Regions from separate parts of the Streptomyces sp. NPDC007929 genome, predicted to be linked through region 1. Evidence: riboswitches for the same ligand, from Rfam matches in the RefSeq annotation. Region 1 holds a riboswitch; each other region holds the start of a gene.

What was found. A riboswitch is a leader RNA that binds a small molecule or an ion and turns the genes downstream of it on or off. The one in region 1 is predicted to bind cyclic di-AMP.
Positions count from the first base shown of each region.
Region 2: another riboswitch for cyclic di-AMP. It lies ahead of ACFZDE_RS17445 (peptidoglycan DD-metalloendopeptidase family protein); the one in region 1 lies ahead of ACFZDE_RS00630 (NlpC/P60 family protein).
Region 3: another riboswitch for cyclic di-AMP. It lies ahead of ACFZDE_RS10615 (transglycosylase SLT domain-containing protein); the one in region 1 lies ahead of ACFZDE_RS00630 (NlpC/P60 family protein).
Region 4: another riboswitch for cyclic di-AMP. It lies ahead of ACFZDE_RS33355 (peptidoglycan DD-metalloendopeptidase family protein); the one in region 1 lies ahead of ACFZDE_RS00630 (NlpC/P60 family protein).

Region 1 covers NZ_JBIBKD010000001.1:120,205-124,385, forward strand. Annotated here, with positions in the region: gene ACFZDE_RS00625 (ATP-binding protein) at 1-332, shown strand, start outside; gene ACFZDE_RS00630 (NlpC/P60 family protein) at 699-1,172, opposite strand; cyclic di-AMP (ydaO/yuaA leader) riboswitch at 1,176-1,388, opposite strand; gene ACFZDE_RS00635 (hypothetical protein) at 1,737-1,928, opposite strand; gene ACFZDE_RS00640 (ABC transporter permease) at 2,026-3,018, opposite strand; gene ACFZDE_RS00645 (TetR family transcriptional regulator) at 3,179-3,820, shown strand; gene ACFZDE_RS00650 (urease subunit gamma) at 3,929-4,181, shown strand, end outside.
Region 2 covers NZ_JBIBKD010000005.1:17,151-21,331, reverse strand. Annotated here, with positions in the region: gene ACFZDE_RS17455 (dihydrofolate reductase family protein) at 1-735, shown strand, start outside; tRNA gene ACFZDE_RS17450 (tRNA-Met) at 834-907, shown strand; cyclic di-AMP (ydaO/yuaA leader) riboswitch at 1,231-1,387, shown strand; gene ACFZDE_RS17445 (peptidoglycan DD-metalloendopeptidase family protein) at 1,399-2,445, shown strand; gene ACFZDE_RS17440 (aldo/keto reductase) at 2,624-3,568, shown strand; gene ACFZDE_RS17435 (PrsW family glutamic-type intramembrane protease) at 3,690-4,181, opposite strand, start outside.
Region 3 covers NZ_JBIBKD010000003.1:223,032-227,212, forward strand. Annotated here, with positions in the region: gene ACFZDE_RS10600 (glycosyltransferase) at 1-257, opposite strand, end outside; gene ACFZDE_RS10605 (GNAT family N-acetyltransferase) at 336-1,421, opposite strand; gene ACFZDE_RS10610 (Cof-type HAD-IIB family hydrolase) at 1,593-2,441, shown strand; gene ACFZDE_RS10615 (transglycosylase SLT domain-containing protein) at 2,405-3,181, opposite strand; cyclic di-AMP (ydaO/yuaA leader) riboswitch at 3,187-3,360, opposite strand; gene ACFZDE_RS10620 (polyprenyl synthetase family protein) at 3,862-4,181, shown strand, end outside.
Region 4 covers NZ_JBIBKD010000012.1:121,406-125,586, forward strand. Annotated here, with positions in the region: gene ACFZDE_RS33350 (insulinase family protein) at 1-1,332, shown strand, start outside; cyclic di-AMP (ydaO/yuaA leader) riboswitch at 1,533-1,697, shown strand; gene ACFZDE_RS33355 (peptidoglycan DD-metalloendopeptidase family protein) at 1,710-2,498, shown strand; gene ACFZDE_RS33360 (FCD domain-containing protein) at 2,688-3,383, shown strand; gene ACFZDE_RS33365 (HPr family phosphocarrier protein) at 3,571-3,852, opposite strand; gene ACFZDE_RS33370 (GNAT family N-acetyltransferase) at 4,033-4,181, shown strand, end outside.

The DNA.
Region 1 (4,181 bases):
CCGTCCGGCTCATCATCTCCGAGCTCGCCACCAACGCCGTCCAGCACACCTTCGGTCAGTCGCCCACGTTCACCGTGGACATCGCACTCGACCGTGACGAGCGCCTGCGCATCGGTGTCACGGACAGTCATCCGCGCTTTCCCAGACGCCTGCCGGCCGCAGTCCAGCAGGACAACGGCCGGGGTCTGGTCATCATCCGCTGGCTGACCGCGGAATGCGGCGGCCGGCTCCGAATCCGCCCCACGCGCGAGGGCGGCAAGACCATCTCGATCGAACTCCCCTGGGCGGTCCCGGTCCAGCCGGTCACGACCGCGGTACAGCAGGAGCCCTAGTCACCACAACGGCATGTTCAGCGGGTGCCGCCCGCCCCCCGGGCCCCGCGCGACCCGCATCCGGGCCACGCCTCACGGCTCCGGGTCACCTGCCGAGGCTCCGGGTCACCCCGCCAAGGCTCCGGGTCACCCTGCCACGGTTCCCAACCACCCCTCACGGCTCTGGGCCGTCCCCGCCCGGCCATCACGCCCGCTCCGCGCCTCACGGCCCGTTGGAGCCCTCGCGGCCGTCGCAGACGCCACCTCGGCGCTCTCCTCGGTGCTTTCCGCCTCCCTGCGCAACCCCGCCCGCCGCACGAGCCGCGGGAGCAGCCCACGCCTCGGCGTGCGGCGGCGCGTCCAGGGCGCCGCCGCACGCCGGGCGGATCACTTCACGCGTCCGTACCAGACACTCTTGGTCCAGATCTTCTGCAGTCGCACCACGTCCCCGCTCTTCGGGGAGTGCCAGAGCTTGTTCTTACCCGCGTAGATACCGACGTGGTACACGTTGCTGCCCGAGTGGAAGAACACCAGGTCCCCCGCCTTGCGGCTCTTGGCGGAGATGTGGCGCGTCTTGTTGTACTGCTGGGCAGCCGTGCGAGGGAGCTTCTTGCCGGCCTTCTTGAACGAGTAGAGCGTGAGCCCGGAGCAGTCGAACCGGTGCGGACCGGTGGCCCCGTACCTGTAGGGCGAACCCTTCTTGGAGGCCGCGACCTGCAGTGCCTTGGTCGCCGGTGTGGCCGCCGCCGCCTCGGATGCGAATCCGGGCGCCACGATGGAGCCGCCCACCGCGGCGATGGTGAGCGCCGAGGCCGTGCCGGCCCGGGCCATGAGCGACGGGACACGATTGAGCGCAGTCATGCGCAACCCTTCGTCAGCCGCCTGTGAAGGATGACCTGTCGGATTCGGGCTGACAAAGTTGCCCGGCCGCTGACGCGGCTTCACCCCAAGGGCTGCTCGGGTCCGGTCATGGCGTGACCGTCCCGGCGACCCGTCGTGCTCGGGTCCTCCACTCCTGCCGATCCACTCCTGTCGACCGGTCATCCGGGCGGCGGCAGGACTCGGCGTCCGCCCGGATCGCCCCGCCACAGCGGCGGGGGCTTGTCGTCAGTCAGGGATCTTGGCTCATGCGTGTCCGGATTTCCCAACGGAACCGGGGATTTGTGTTGTTACTCACCACTCACCCGTTCGGGTGGACACGTGTGCGTTCGAGCCACGGTTCACGGGTTCGCGGAGCTCCGGACCAGGGATGGAATGCCCCATTCCGTCCTCGGGCTACGCGCGTTGCGCAACCGGAGCGGCCCTTAAATTCGTCTCCCGCCTACTCCGAACAGGGGTACGTCATTTGGTCCGTTTCAACTCAGCTCCGGACGCGTCGGCGGCGGGCGGTGCGGCGGCGCGTGCGCCGGGACCGACGGTTTCGCGTCAACTGACGGACTCCGGGGGCAGGGTGAGCCGGGCCGTGCGCCGCTCGCCGTCCAGCACTCGCAGAGCCCGACCACGGTGGCGGCGTGCAGTTCCGTCTCGCCCCGACGGTCCTGGGATCTTGTCCCGGTCGATGTCCGTGCTCACCTGCTCGCGGGTGTGGCCCGTGTGCGGCGCGAGCATCTCCTCCATCCGACTCCGGGTGAGTGGCAACTCGTAGGCGTGGATGGCCAGATCACTGGCCTGCCCCGGACCGGCTCGGTCAACGCGGGCGGGTAGGGCGTGCCGGTCAGGCCACTGACGAGAGCTCCCGCTGGTCGGTCGCGGGCGCGGTACCCGCCTTTCGGGCCCGCAGCGAGTTGCCGAGCAGGACCGCACCCAGACCCAGAGCCGCCCACCAGACCAGGGTCAGGGCGGGCCCGGTCGCCGCCGCGCCGTCGAAGTACGACACCGAGCGCAGCAGCGTCGTCCCCGCGCCCGGCGGAAGCCACTGGCCGATCGCACCGGCCGGCTCCGGCAGCATCTGCGGCGCCGAGGTCGCGCCGGAGAACGGGTTGCCGATCAGCATCACCACGGCGGCCCCGAGGCCCGTACCGGCGGGCCCGATCAGGGCGGCGAGTCCGGCGACGGCACCTGCGACGGCCAGGGTCGCCAGGCCGAGCACCGACGCCTCCGCCCACCAGTCACCGCCGAGCGCCCCGAGCCAGCTGTGCGCGATCGCGGCCGCGATCACACCCACCAGTGCGGACGCTCCGAGCAGTGCGATCACGGCCCGGGAACCGCGCAGCCCCAGCAGGGTGACCACCGCGCCCGCCGCGATACCCGCCAGGGCGAGCGGCAGGGAGGCGGCGTTCAGCACCGCGCCGCGTGGATCACTGGACGGGGTGGACACGACGTCGACCGTCTTGATCCGGGTCCCCTGGGCGTCGGCCTGCTGGGCCACGGCCTGCTGGAGCAACTGCGCGACCACCGGACTGGCGGCGGAAGCGGTGAGCAGTTCCGGCCCCTGCGGGGTGACCACGACCGCGCCGTACACGCTCCGGTCCTCGATGGCGTCCCGGGCGGCGGCCTCGTCGGCGTAGCGGTGGATCTCGAACGCGCCCTCGTGCCGCTCCAGTTGCCGCTCGACCTGGGCCACGGCGGTGGCCGGCCCGGCCACCCCCAGCGGCAGGTCGCGGGGCGCGATACGGGAGGCGGGCCACGCGAAGGCCCACAGGGCGAGGGCGGCCAGGACGGGTACGAGGACGACGACCGCGAGCACATGGCGGTTGCGGGAAGGCATGAGGGTCTCCTGAAACGAGCTGGACCGAGCGGGGTCGAGCGAGGCCGAGCGAGGCCGAGCGGGCCGGCGCTAAAAAGAAGGAGCGTTCGTTTTTCTGGTCCCACCGTGCTCCCGCCGCGGCGCCTTGTCAAGAATGAATATTCGTTTTAGTTTGAGGATCATGGCTCGCGTGTCCCAGGAACATCTCGACGCCCGCCGCCGCCAGATCCTCGACGGCGCCGCGCTCTGCTTCGCCCGCAACGGCTTCCACGCCACGTCCATGCAGGACGTGCTGAAGGAGATCGACCTCTCGGCGGGGGCGGTCTACCGCTACTTCAGCGGCAAGGAGGAGCTGATCGGCGCGATCGTCGCCGAGACGCTCGGCTCGGTCCGTGAGGCCTTCGAGGACGCGGCCCGCCTGAGTCCGCCCCCGCCGCCGGACGAACTCGTCACCTCGGTCCTCGGCCGGACGCTCGCCGCCCGCGAGTCCCTGGTCGTCGACGGCCGGCCCGCCTTCCCCCGGCTCGTCATCCAGGTGTGGACGGAGACCCTGCGCAACGAGGAGCTGGCCGCCCTCCTGCGGGAGAACTACGGCTCGGTCCGCGCGGCGTGGGGCAAGGTCGTCGAGGGGTATCAGGAGGCCGGCATGATGCGGACGGACGTGACGCCGGACCATGTGGCCCGCACGATGATCGCCTGTGTGCTCGGGTTCATCGCACAGCAGTCCCTCTTCGGGCCCGCCCCGGTCGAGGTGCTCCGGGACGGTCTGCGAGCCCTGATGAGCATGCGTGCTGAGGACCCCAGTGGATCACAACTCGGTTAACGTGCCCGAAACGCGCCGCCATTAGCCTGCCGATCCACGCCACCTGGCACTTTGCCCCGTGGCCGCGGCAGCCGGGCCCCGCACGGCCCGGAGATGGTGAGGTGGGACGTGCAACTGACCCCGCACGAGCAAGAACGGCTGCTGATCCACGTGGCGGCCGACGTGGCCGAGAAGCGCAGGGCCCGTGGCCTGCGGCTCAACCACCCCGAGGCGGTCGCACTCATCACCTCGCACATCCTTGAGGGCGCCCGGGACGGCCGTACCGTCGCCGAACTCATGTCCTCCGGACGCAAGCTCCTGACCAGGGACGACGTCATGGAGGGCATCCCGGAGATGATCCACGACGTCCAGGTCGAAGCCA
Region 2 (4,181 bases), on a different contig from region 1:
CTCGACTGGCGGCGGCTGCTCACGCACCTGCACGACGTCCGGGGCGTGGAGCGGCTCATGGTCGAGGGCGGCGGCCTGATCCACACCCAGCTCCTCACCCAGGGCCTCGCCGACGAACTCCAGCTGGTCCTCGCCCCGCTCTTCGTGGGCGACCCCCGGGCTCCCCGCCTCTTCGGCCCCGGCGGCTACCAGGGCGGCCGGCTCCGGCTGCTGGAGTCACGGCGGATCGAGGACGTCGTGCTGATGCGCTACGAGCCGACCGCCCCGGGCACCGGCCCCCTCCCCGTCGCCGCCGACCACCACTGGCTGGCCCTCGCCTGCGAACTGGCCTCGCAGTGCCCGCCGTCGGACACGGCGTTCAGCGTCGGCGCGGTCGTGGTCGCCGACGACGGTACGGAACTGGCCCGCGGCCACTCCCGCGAGGCGGGCGACCCGGTCGTGCACGCCGAGGAGGCGGCCCTGGCCAAGCTCGACCCGGCCGACCCGCGCCTGCCCGGCGCGACGGTGTACAGCAGCCTGGAGCCGTGCGCCCGCCGCGCCTCGCGCCCCGCCCCCTGCGCCCGGCTGATCGTCGACGCGGGCGTACGGCGGGTCGTCACGGCCTGGCGCGAGCCGGACACCTTCGTGACGGACGCCGACGGCAGCGGCCTCCTCGCGGCCCGGGGGGTGGAGGTCGTCGTCCTCCTGGAACACGAGGAGCGGGCCAAGGCCCCGAACCGTCATCTGGTGGGCTGAGTGCTGGCGGGGGGTGGGTGTGTGACCGGGGCGATCGGGGGCCGGGCGGTGGTGTGCGCGAGTGGTCCCGCGGATGGCGTACACTAGTGACACAACGACGCGGGGTGGAGCAGCTCGGTAGCTCGCTGGGCTCATAACCCAGAGGTCGCAGGTTCAAATCCTGTCCCCGCTACTGAAGGCCGAGGGCCGGAATCCGAAAGGGTTCCGGCCCTCGGTGCTTTTCATCGGCCTTCATCTCGGGGGCCTTCCTGATGCTTGCCCGTGGAGCGCTACGGTCGGTGAGCGAACCGTGCCGTTCCGCATAACAACTGACACACCGTCAAAACCCGTCAGTCACTTGCGGTGCGGTCAACTCGCCCGATTTGGGCCAGTCATGGCAGGTAAGTCCGCGCGAAAAAGGTTAATGATCAAGCGGAACCGCTGGAATACCCCTCGCGCCTCCATTAACGTTCGATAACGCAGCGCGGTCGTCCCAGCCGTCACAGAAGGCGGCTCCGTGCGCACGCGCCGAATCCCGAAAGGGAACCGGGGAACCACCACTTGGGGTGAATCGGGCGGATACCACCGTGGAAGCACGGCAGGTATACGCGCGTAGGAGACCTTCCTGCTCCGAACCCGTCAGCTAACCCGGTAGGCGAGAAGGAAGGAAAGGAGTACGCCCACGTGGCGTCCAACCGGCCTGCCCCCGCGGCCCCGTATGCGCCGAAGCGCGAGACCGACACCTTCGGCTTCGGCGGTCAGCGCACCGACGAGGGCCCGTTCCAGGAGTGGAACCCCACCGAGGAGTCCATCCGTCCCGTCCGTGGCCGGCACCGCGTCACCAAGCAGCGCGGCGGAGGTCTCGCCCGCAGCTCCACCGTCCTGGGCGTCGGCGTCATAGCCGCCGTGGGCGCCGGCGGCATGGCCAGTGCCCAGACCGGCAAGCCCCCGGTGTCCATCTCCGTGCCGGACCTGCCCTCGGTGGGTTCCCTCATCTCGGACGACGACACCCCCGAAGGTTCCGCCACCCCGCTCAGCAGCCTCGGCACCACCACCGCGGACACCGCGGAGGGCACGTCCGGCGCCCGCGCCCGCGCCGGCGCCGGTGACGCGCTGCGCGCCCGGATCATGGCGCAGGTCGAGCACCAGCAGGAGCAGATCGAGACCAAGGCAGCCGAGGACGCCGCTGCCGCCGCCGAGAAGGCGGCCGAGGAAGCCGTCGCCAAGGCGGAGAAGGAAGCCAAGGCCAAGGCCGCCGAGGCCAAAGAGAAGGCGGAGGAGGAGGCCAGGAAGAAGGCCGAGGCCGAGCGTCTCGCCGCCCTGGCCAAGCAGTTCACGCTGCCGACCTCCTCGTACACCATCACCTCCAGCTTCGGCCAGGCCGGCGCCTACTGGTCCTCCGGCTACCACACGGGCCTGGACTTCGCCGCCCCCACGGGCACGCCGATCAAGGCCGTGCACAGCGGCACCATCACCGAGGCGGGCTGGAACGGCTCCTACGGCTACAAGACCGTCCTCACCCTCGATGACGGCACCGAGATCTGGTACGCGCACCAGTCCTCCATCGGCGTCAGCGTCGGCCAGAAGGTCAGCACCGGCGACGTCATCGGACGCGTGGGTGCAACGGGCAACGTCACCGGGGCGCACCTGCACCTCGAGGTCCACTCCGGTGGGTCCGCCAGTGGCATCGACCCGATGGCGTGGCTGCGGGGCAAGGGGCTGAACCCGTAAGCGGAACCACTGTGTTGAAGCATCGGCGGCCCTGACTACGTCTCCTCGACGTCAGGGCCGTCGGCTTTGTGGTGGGGGGCGTGGGGCGTGGGGCCGTGGGGCGTGGGGGCCCTGGGTTTACGGGGGTTTTGCGTTCGTTGTGGAATGGGGCGCTCCCGTACGGTCGTTGACACCGAGCATGACGTCTCTTCGCAAGCTCGGCACTTCCGACCTCGAGGTCTTCCCCCTCGCCCTCGGCGGCAACGTCTTCGGCTGGACCGCCGACCAGGAGCAGTCGTTCGCCGTCCTCGACGCCTACACCGCCGCCGGTGGCAACTTCGTCGACACCGCCGATGTCTACTCGGCCTGGGTCGACGGCAATCGGGGCGGTGAGTCCGAGACCATCCTGGGCGCCTGGCTCGACGCGCGCGGCAACCGCTCCGACGTCGTCGTCGCCACGAAGGTCAGCCAGCACCCCGACTTCCGGGGCCTGTCCGCCGCCACCATCAAGGCCGCCGCCGACGCCTCACTGCGGCGGCTGCGCACCGACTACATCGACCTGTACTACACGCACTTCGACCAGCCCGACGTGCCCGTCGAGGAGATCATCGGCGCGCTCGACGAACTCGTGAAGGCCGGCAAGGTGCGGCACATCGCCGCCTCCAACATCTCCGCCGAACGGCTGCGGGCGTCCCTGGCGTTCTCCGACCGCGAGGGCCTCGCCCGGTACGTCGCCCTCCAGCCGCACTACAACCTCGTCTCCCGTGACACGTACGAGGGCGAGCTCCAGGACCTCGCCGAGCGGGCCGGACTCGCGGCCGTTCCGTACTACGCGCTCGCGGCTGGTTTCCTCACGGGGAAGTACCGGCCCGGTACGGAGGTCGAGAGCGCGCGGGCGGGCGGTGCCGCCAAGCATCTGGAGACCGAACGGGGGCGGCGGGTCCTCGACGCCCTCGACAAGGTCGCCGCCGCGCACGGCGTTCCTGTCGCCACCGTGGCTCTCGCCTGGCTCGCCGCCCGGCCGACCGTGGCGGCGCCGATCGCTTCCGCGCGGACGGTGGAACAGCTGCCCGCCCTGCTCGGTGTCGGGGAGCTGACGCTCTCGGAGACGGAGGTGGACGCGCTTACGGCGGCCTCGGCTTGAGCGGGGACCGCGCTCGGGTGCGGGGTGGCCTGGGGCCTGGGGCCTGGGGCCGGGGAGGGCTGGGCGGTCGCGGTGGCCTGGTGGCGGTGGGGGGTTTGAGGGGTTTGAGGGGTTTGCGGGGTCAGAGGCGGTACGGGTTGTACGCGGGGTACGGGGTGTAGCCGTACGCCGCGTACGGGGTGTACGCGGGGTACGGCGCCCGCTGGTGGCCGTAGCCGTACACCCCGTACACCGGCCAGGGTGGGACCGTCACCGGGACCGGAGGCGCGGTGACCCGGGCCGCGTGGTCCAGCGCCGGGCGGGCCACCTCCCGGCGCCGCCACAGCTCGCCCAGCAGGTCCCGCTCCCGTACGGCGAAGTCGGCCCCGGGGTTGCCCCGCCCGGCCCGGTGCCGCAGGAACGCCAGGGACGTCGCGTACGCCTCGTACCGGGCCACCTCCCGGGCCACCTCCCGGGCCGCCGCCCGGCCCGCGTGGCGGCGGGCGTACTGCCGGGCGATCCGGCGGGCCCGCATCGAGCCGAGCGCGTACGGCTCCGCCGGGGTCAGCCAGCCGGCCGCGGCGTAGGCCGGCAGCTCCGCCCGTACGGTCCTCAGCTCCCGCTGCCGCGTCCA
Region 3 (4,181 bases), on a different contig from region 1:
GGCCCGCACTCCGCCCGCGCCCGCTCGGCCAGTACCGCCTTCGGATCCGCCCCCTCCGATACCCGCCCGAGCAGGGTGCCCACCGGTCGGCCGCCCCTCCTGACCAGGACGAACACCTCTCCGTGCGTCACCGGCGGACTCCCCGGGCCGGGTCTGAGCACCGCCTCGTCACCGTCGAGGTCCAGCTCGGCGACCTGCACCGCCCCGATGTCCAGGAACCGCCGTATCTCCTCCCGCGCACGCCCCGAACCGGCCATGCGCCCACCCCCTCGTGAAGTCAGCAAGTCGGCAAGTCACAAGTCAGCAAGCAAGTCGTCAAGTCACAAGTCGGCGAGTCAGCCACGGCGCAGCCGGGCCGCGCCCTTCAGCGTCCGCGCGGCCAGCGACGCGAGCCGGGGCCTGCCGCGGACGAAGCTGTGCGCGCGGCGTGCCGGTTCGCGGCTCAGCCAGTGCAGCGCGGCGCCCACCCCCGGGCGGGTCACCGCGCCCTCGTACACGGGCAGTTCGCCCGTCTTCAGCGCGTCCTTGTACTCGGCCGCGCCCCGGCCCAGGTCGAGCGTGCCGATGCCCTCGGCGGCCGCCGCCTCCGCCATCCGCAGGTGCAGCACCAGACCCGGCGAGAACTTCGCGAACTCCGGGTCGTAGGCCGGGAACCAGCAGGCCAGCACCGAGGCCGAACGCAGCCCGAAGTGCGCCGCGACGGGCCGCTCACCGGCGTACAGCACGGACAGCGTGCCGCCGCACTCCGGTGCCCGGGTCCGGGCCAGCTGCCCGACGAGCCGGGTGATCCACTCCTGGGCGAACCGGTCCCGGCGGCCGGTCCTGCGGTACTGCGCGGACTTCCACTCCATGAGCGTGCGCAGCGCGGCCGGATCGCGTTCGTCGAAGACGAAGCGCAGCTCACCGGCCTGCCGGCCCAGCCTGCGCTCCTTGGCCAGTGTGGTCTTCAGGAACTTCGGCGACTGCGCGCGCAGCACCGACTCGTAGGTCTCGTAACCCTTCTCCACCTCGATGACGTAGGTGGCGTGCTCCTCGGCCGTGTACCGGACGAACAGCCGCTGCTCGGCCTCCAGATTGTCGAAGGCGAAACTCGACAGCGAGCAGGCCCCCAGCAGTTCGCCCGTCTCCACATCGAGGCCGGGACGCAGGATCGCGCCCTGCGCGTCGGAGACGCCGAGCCCGATCGCCCGGCCCTGGCCCAACGGGCCCCGCTCGTACGGCAGGAACCCGGCCGGCTCCAGCCCCTCGTACACCACGGCCACCCTGGCCCCGGGCCTGACCCGGCCGACGGCTTCGGTGAACTCCGGCTCCATGAAAGGGTTGCGCGGTGCCTCGGATGCGGCGCGCAGCGCACGCCAGCGCTCCCTCTCCCCTTCGCCGAGCTCCCCGGGCACGGCCACGCGAATGCGCCCACTGCTCAACCTGACCCCCCGATCAAGTCCCCCCTGGACACTTGGAAGGTACCGCTCTATGCGGCCTCTCGGGTAGGTAGCGGAGCATGTTGTTGCCAACCGGTGCAGAGGCCTTCAACCGGGCAATCGGCCTTCACCGTGCGATGAAACGAAGGGCCGCACTGTCCGTATTCTCTGATCATGGCCGCACCCATCGCATATTCACTCATCGCCACCGACCTGGACGGGACGCTGCTGCGCGGCGACGACACCCTCTCCGACCGGTCCCTCGCCGCGCTCGCGCGGGTGGCGGACGCCGGTGCCCAGCATCTCGTGGTGACGGGCCGGCCGGCGCCGAGAGTGCGGCCGCTCCTGGACGACCTCGGGTGCACGGGGCTCGCGGTGTGCGGACAGGGCGCGCAGGTGTACGACGCCGGCGCGGACCGGCTGCTGTGGTCCATCACCCTGGACCGGGAGCTGGCCGAGACCGCCCTGGGCAAGATCGAGGCCGAGGTGGGGCAGGTGTACGCGGCGGTCGACCAGGACGGGGTCGAGGGGCTCACGCTGATCGAGCCGGGGTATCTGATGCCGCACCCGACCCTGCCCGCCGTGCGGGTCGAGCGGCGCGACGAGCTGTGGGGCGAGCCGATCAGCAAGGTGCTGCTGCGCCACCCTCATCTGTCGGACGACGAGTTGGCGGCGACGGCCCGCTCGGTGGTCGGCTCGCTGGCCACGGTGACGATGTCCGGGCCCGGCACGGTCGAGCTCCAGCCGTGCGGGATCACCAAGGCCACGGGTCTCGCGCTGGCCGCCGAGCACCTGGGGCTGCGGCCGGCGGACACCATCGCCTTCGGCGACATGCCCAACGACATCCCGATGTTCGACTGGGCCGGCCACGGCGTCGCGATGGCCAATGCCCATCCCGAGCTCAAGGCCGTGGCCGACGAGGTCACCCTGTCGAACGAGGACGACGGCATCGCCGTCGTCCTCGAGCGACTGCTGGGCGGGACGGCTCAGTACGGGCCGTTGACGTTGTCGATCGAGCCGTAGCGGTCGGCCGCGTAGTTGCAGGCCGCGGTGATGTTGGCGACCGGGTCGTACGGATCCCACGAGGTGCCGTCCACGTGGTAGGCCTGGAAGGTGGGGTCGATGGTCTGGAGCAGGCCCTTGGACGGGGTGCCCGCGACGGCGTTGGAGTCCCAGTTGTTGATGGCCTGGGGGTTGCCGGACGACTCGCGCATGACATTGCGGTAGATGCCGTCGTACGACCCGGGGATCCCCTTCTGCGCCATGATGTCCAGCGCCTCGCGGATCCACCCGTCGAGGTTGTTCGCGTAGGTCTTCGCGGACGCCTGGGTGGCCTGGGCGACCCCGCCGGCGGGCTTGGCGGCCGGCTTGGCGGGGGCGGACGACTTGGTCGCCGTCTTCTTCGCGTCCGCCTTGGCGGTCTTCACCGTCAGCTTCAGACCCGGGTGGATCAGCTTCGGGTTGTCGCCGACGGCGGCGCGGTTGTCCTTGTAGAGCTGCTTCCAGCCGCCCGAGACGTCGTACTTGTCCGCGATGCGGGCGAGCGAGTCGCCCTTGACCACGGTGTACGCGAGAGACTTGGCGGGCTGGGCCGCGCGCGGCACGGACTGTGCGGCGGCGGGGACGCTCTGGGGTTCGGCGGCGCTCGCGTGGGTGGCGCCGATCAGCGGAAGGGTGAGTGCCGCTCCACCGGTACCGGCGGCGATGATGCCCCGGGTCAGCGGGTTGGTTCTGGTGCGACGGTGCTTGCCTCGTCCGGCCATGGTGATGTTCCTCTCCGGCGCCTGCGAGGTGAGCTGTCGGGTTCGGGCCGGGAGGTGCCCGGCCGCGTACGGCGCTGTGCCGTGCGCGGCTTCACCCCGAGCCGTGCCGCTGTGCGGACCGGCGACTTACCTGGGTCCCCCGCTCCTGCCCTGCGTGAGTGAGTCGGTTCTGTGGGGAGTCCGGGCGGCGGCAGGATTGGGCGTCCGCCGGACAGGGCCGGAACGTATGCGAGAGCACATGTCGGGAACAAGCACCTCAGTCACATATCGCGTGGTTGACCTTGGTCGGGGGCGTTTGGGCCGCTTGATCCTTTGCTGGAGTCAAGGCTCAACTGGCTTCCGGGGAACGGCGTTAGAGGCCGATGTGGTCAGGAGGGGGAAAAGGGGAAGCAGTGATTCAACTCACTGATCACGAGTCGATGGGGCAATTTCCGCCAAGGGGAATTCATCGGCTCATCACGGCAAATCGTGCATAACTCGCTACCCGAGGGTAAGTCGATAAATATCTGTTCTTATAGGTTGATCGAAAACATAAGGGTCGTGATCGCATACCGCCCGGCCTGTAACCATGGGCGCTGGCGGTGATCGAAACGTGACCGGATACGCTGACTCGAGTGAGGACAGCGACCTATCGACAAACCGCGTAGTCACCGGCAGACACAGCAGACAGGAGACCCCTCGTGACCGACGTCGGGCCGTTCGGGCTGAGCGTGCGGGACCAGGCTCTGGAGGCCGATGTCCAGGCCGGATTGGCGGCTGTCGAGGAAGGCTTGCTCGAAGCCACCAAGAGTGAGGTGCCCTTCATCACGGAGGCCGCCCAGCATCTGGTCCGGGCCGGCGGCAAGCGGTTCCGCCCGCTGCTCGTGATGCTCTCCGCCCAGTTCGGTGACCGCTACGCGCCCGGCATCGTGCCGTCGGCCGTCGTCGTGGAGCTCACCCACCTCGCCACGCTCTACCACGACGACGTCATGGACGAGGCCGCCGTGCGCCGCGGCGTCGC
Region 4 (4,181 bases), on a different contig from region 1:
CCGTGGGCCTTCCCAGCCCCCGAGCGCGGCACGCTCGACAACGGCCTGACGGTGCTGCGCTGCCACCGCCCCGGCCAGCAGGTCGTCGCGGTCGAGGTGCTGCTGGACGCCCCCCTGGACGCGGAGCCGGCCGGACTCGACGGTGTGGCCACGATCATGGCCCGGGCCTTCTCCGAGGGCACCGACAAGCACTCCGCCGAGGACTTCGCCGCGGAGCTGGAGCGCGCCGGCGCCACCCTCGACGCGCACGCCGACCACCCCGGCGTCCGGCTCAGCCTGGAGGTGCCCGCCTCCCGGCTCACCAAGGGCCTGGGCCTGATCGCCGACGCCCTCAGGGCGCCCGCGTTCGCCGACAGCGAGGTCGAGCGGCTGGTCAACAACCGCCTCGACGAGATCCCGCACGAGCTGGCCAACCCCTCCCGCCGCGGCGCCAAGGAGCTCTCCAAGGAGCTGTTCCCGGCGGACTCGCGCATGTCGCGGCCCCGGCAGGGCAGCGAGGAGACGGTCGCCGCGATCGACTCCGCGGCCGTACGGGCCTTCTACGAGAAGCACGTCCGCCCCGCCACGGCCACCGTCGTGGTGGTCGGCGACCTCACCGGCATCGACCTGGACGCCCTGCTCGGGGACACCCTGGGCGCCTGGACGGGATCCTCGGCCCAGCCGCGTCCCGTGCCGCCGGTCACCGCCGACGACACCGGCCGGGTCGTCATCGTGGACCGCCCCGGCGCCGTCCAGACGCAGCTGCTGATCGGCCGGATCGGGCCGGACCGGCACGACCGCGTGTGGCCCGCGCAGGTGCTGGGCACGTACTGCCTCGGCGGCACCCTCACCTCCCGCCTGGACCGCGTCCTGCGCGAGGAGAAGGGCTACACCTACGGCGTACGGGCGTTCGGCCAGGTCCTCAGGTCCGCCCCGGACGGCACGGGTGCCGCGATGCTCGCCATCAGCGGTTCCGTCGACACCCCCAACACCGGCCCGGCCCTGGAGGACCTGTGGACGGTGTTGCGCACCCTCGCCGCCGAGGGGCTGACCGACGCCGAGCGGGACGTCGCCGTGCAGAACCTGGTGGGTGTGGCGCCGCTGAAGTACGAGACGGCGGCGGCCGTCGCGAGCACGCTGGCCGACCAGGTCGAGCAGCACCTGCCCGACGACTACCAGGCCACGCTGTACCGGCAGCTCGCCGCGACCGGCACCGTGGAGGCCACCGCGGCGGCCGTGAGCGCCTTCCCGGTGGACCGTCTGGTGACCGTCCTCGTCGGTGACGCGGCGCAGATCAAGGCGCCGGTCGAGGCCCTCGGCATCGGCGAAGTCACCGTCGTCGCCGCCGAGTAGCGGTACACGTCGCCACGCGCGCGGGGGCCCTGGTTGTCGTCAAAGGCGCCAGGGCCCCTTTATGCCCGAATTGGGATGGGAGTTGCCTGTCTGGCCTGTGGGATGCGCTACAAAAGCCGGGATTCGTTTGGGAATTGAAAGTGGCGCCGCTTAGCGTCGTCCGGGCTGTTCGTCAGGCAGTGCGCCGCACCCGCGGCACCGGACAGTCATCGCCGAGTCCCCGTACGGCGCGAGCCAGGGGAGCCGGGGACCCATCGCAGTCCCTGGGGTGAATCGGGCGCCCGCGCGAGCCGCGAGGGAGTCCGTAGGAGACCTTCCTGCTCCGAACCCGTCAGCTAACCCGGTAGGCGAGAGGGAAGGAAAGGACCAGCCACTACATGGCGTTCACTCGCGCCACCGGGAAGCACCGTCGTCCCAGCAGGATGCAGCGCTCCACCGCCCGCGCGGCGGGCGTCGCGGCCCTCGCCACCACCGGCGTGATCGGCACCGTGGCGGCCCCCGCCGCCTTCGCCGCAGAACCCAGCGTCGAGCAGACCGGCCTCACCCCGGTCGTCACCATGGGGGACACCGCGGCCCAGCAGATCGACGCCCAGGCCCTCGCGCAGCAGCACGCCGCCGATGAGGCCGCCGCCAAGCAGAAGGCCGAGGAGGCCGCCCGCAAGCAGGCCGCCGAGATGGCCGAGCGGGCCAAGGAGGCGGCCGAGAAGGCCCGTGCGGCCAAGGAGCGAGCCGCCCGTGAGGCCGAGCGCAAGCGCCTGAACACCTTCGTCTCCCCGATCTCCGGTTCGTACGTCTCCACCAGCTACCAGGCCAGCAGCGGCCTGTGGTCCTCCGGCAGCCACACCGGTGTCGACTTCCACGCCGCCAGCGGCACCTCCGTGCACGCGGTCGGCTCGGGCGAGGTCGTCGAGGCCGGCTGGGGCGGCTCCTACGGCAACCAGGTCGTCATCAAGATGACGGACGGGACGTACACCCAGTACGGCCACCTGTCCTCCATCAGCGTCTCGGTGGGCCAGCGGGTCACCCCGGGCCAGCAGATCGCCCTGTCCGGTGCGACCGGCAACGTCACCGGCCCGCACCTGCACTTCGAGGCCCGCACCAGCCCCGAGTACGGCTCGGACATCGACCCGGTCGCCTACCTCCGCTCCCACGGCGTGGGTATCTGACCGGAACGTCTCCGTTCCCCCCGAAAGCCCCGGCTGTTCAAGCCGGGGCTTTCGGCGTTTACGGCCGCCCGCTGTCCAAAAAATATCCATGGATTGCCGCCTGCCGTCGGAAATTCCGGCCGATTGCAATAGAGTCACGGAACGCACGCCGCTCGTCGGCGTTTCACGGGGATTAAGCGGAGGTCGGTCATGCGTATTCCCGCGCACTCGGTGTGCACGGCCATCCGGGACGACATCGTCGCGGGGGTCCACGCGCGTGGCAGCCGGCTCACCGAGGAACTCCTCGCCCGCCGCTACGGCGTCTCGAGGGTGCCGGTCCGGGAGGCGCTGCGCACGCTCGAGGCCGAGGGTTTCGTGGTGACCCGCCGGCACGCGGGCGCGTGTGTGGCGGAGCCCACCGAGCAGGAGGCCGGCGACCTGCTGGAGATGCGCCTGCTGCTGGAGCCGCTCGGCGCGGCCCGGGCCGCCCAGCGCCGCACCGAGGCGCATCTGAAGGTCCTGCGCGGCCTGGTCCGGCTGGGCCAGGAGCGGGCCCGCCGGGGCGACAGCGACGACCTGCGCTCTTTGGGCGGCTGGTTCCACGAGACGCTCGCGCAGGCCTCCGGCAGTCCGGCGCTGACCTCGATGCTCACCCAGCTCCGCCACAAGATCGCCTGGATGTACGCCGTGGAGGCGCCGGTCAGCCCGGTGGAATCCTGGACCGAGCACGGCGCGATCGTGGACGCGGTGGCGCGCGGTGACGGCGAGCGCGCGCGGGCGGTCACGGCGCTGCACGCCGAGCGCGCGAAGGGCGCGTACCGCCTGCGGTTCGCCTCCGCCCGGGAGCGCGCCGAGCGTGTGAGGAACTCGCAACATCCCGTAAACACGGCGAGCCCGCGACATTAACACGGTGGCTGTATACAAAGAGCAGTCAATTCCGGGGGGCTATTTCTGCTGCCTGGATTCTTGGAATTCCGCGCCGTGCCGATGGGGAATTGTGGCGGGTTGCCCTCGCCGACAGGGAATGGCGAAGGGCCCGCCCCGTGCATATGGGCGAGCCCCTCGCTGTGCGCCGAATCGGGCGCTCGGTGGGTCAGACGGTCTCGGGCAGTTCCTCGAGACCCTCGGAGACCAGCTTGGCGAGCCGGTCCAGGGCGGCGTCCGCGCCCTCGGCGTCGGAGGCGAGGACGATCTCCTCGCCCCCCTGGGCGCCGAGGCCCAGGACGGCCAGCATGGAGGCCGCGTTGACGGGGTTGCCGTCAGCCTTGGCGATCGTCACCGGGACGCCTGCGGCCGTGGCGGCTCGGACAAAGATGGAAGCGGGGCGGGCGTGGAGGCCCTCGGCCCAGCCGACGTTGACGCGGCGCTCAGCCATGTGTTGCTGCCCTTCGGTGTTCAGGGTTGTCTAGACCAGTTTCCCATATCGTGAAGCTGTGCCGGAGCGGTCCTCGAAGAACCGCCCCGGGGTGCCGTCGGATCGCGGCCTCGACCCGACTGACGCCCTCCACAGACTGCCTCGCGTCCGCTGTCGGACGCTAGCCGTACTCTGGGGCCCATGCAGACCTCGCCGGACCGGCACGAGTATCCCGCCCACTGGGAAGCCGACGTGGTGCTGCGCGACGGAGGCACCGCGCGCATCCGGCCCATCACCGTCGATGACGCCGATCGTCTGGTCAGCTTCTACGAGCAGGTCTCCGACGAGTC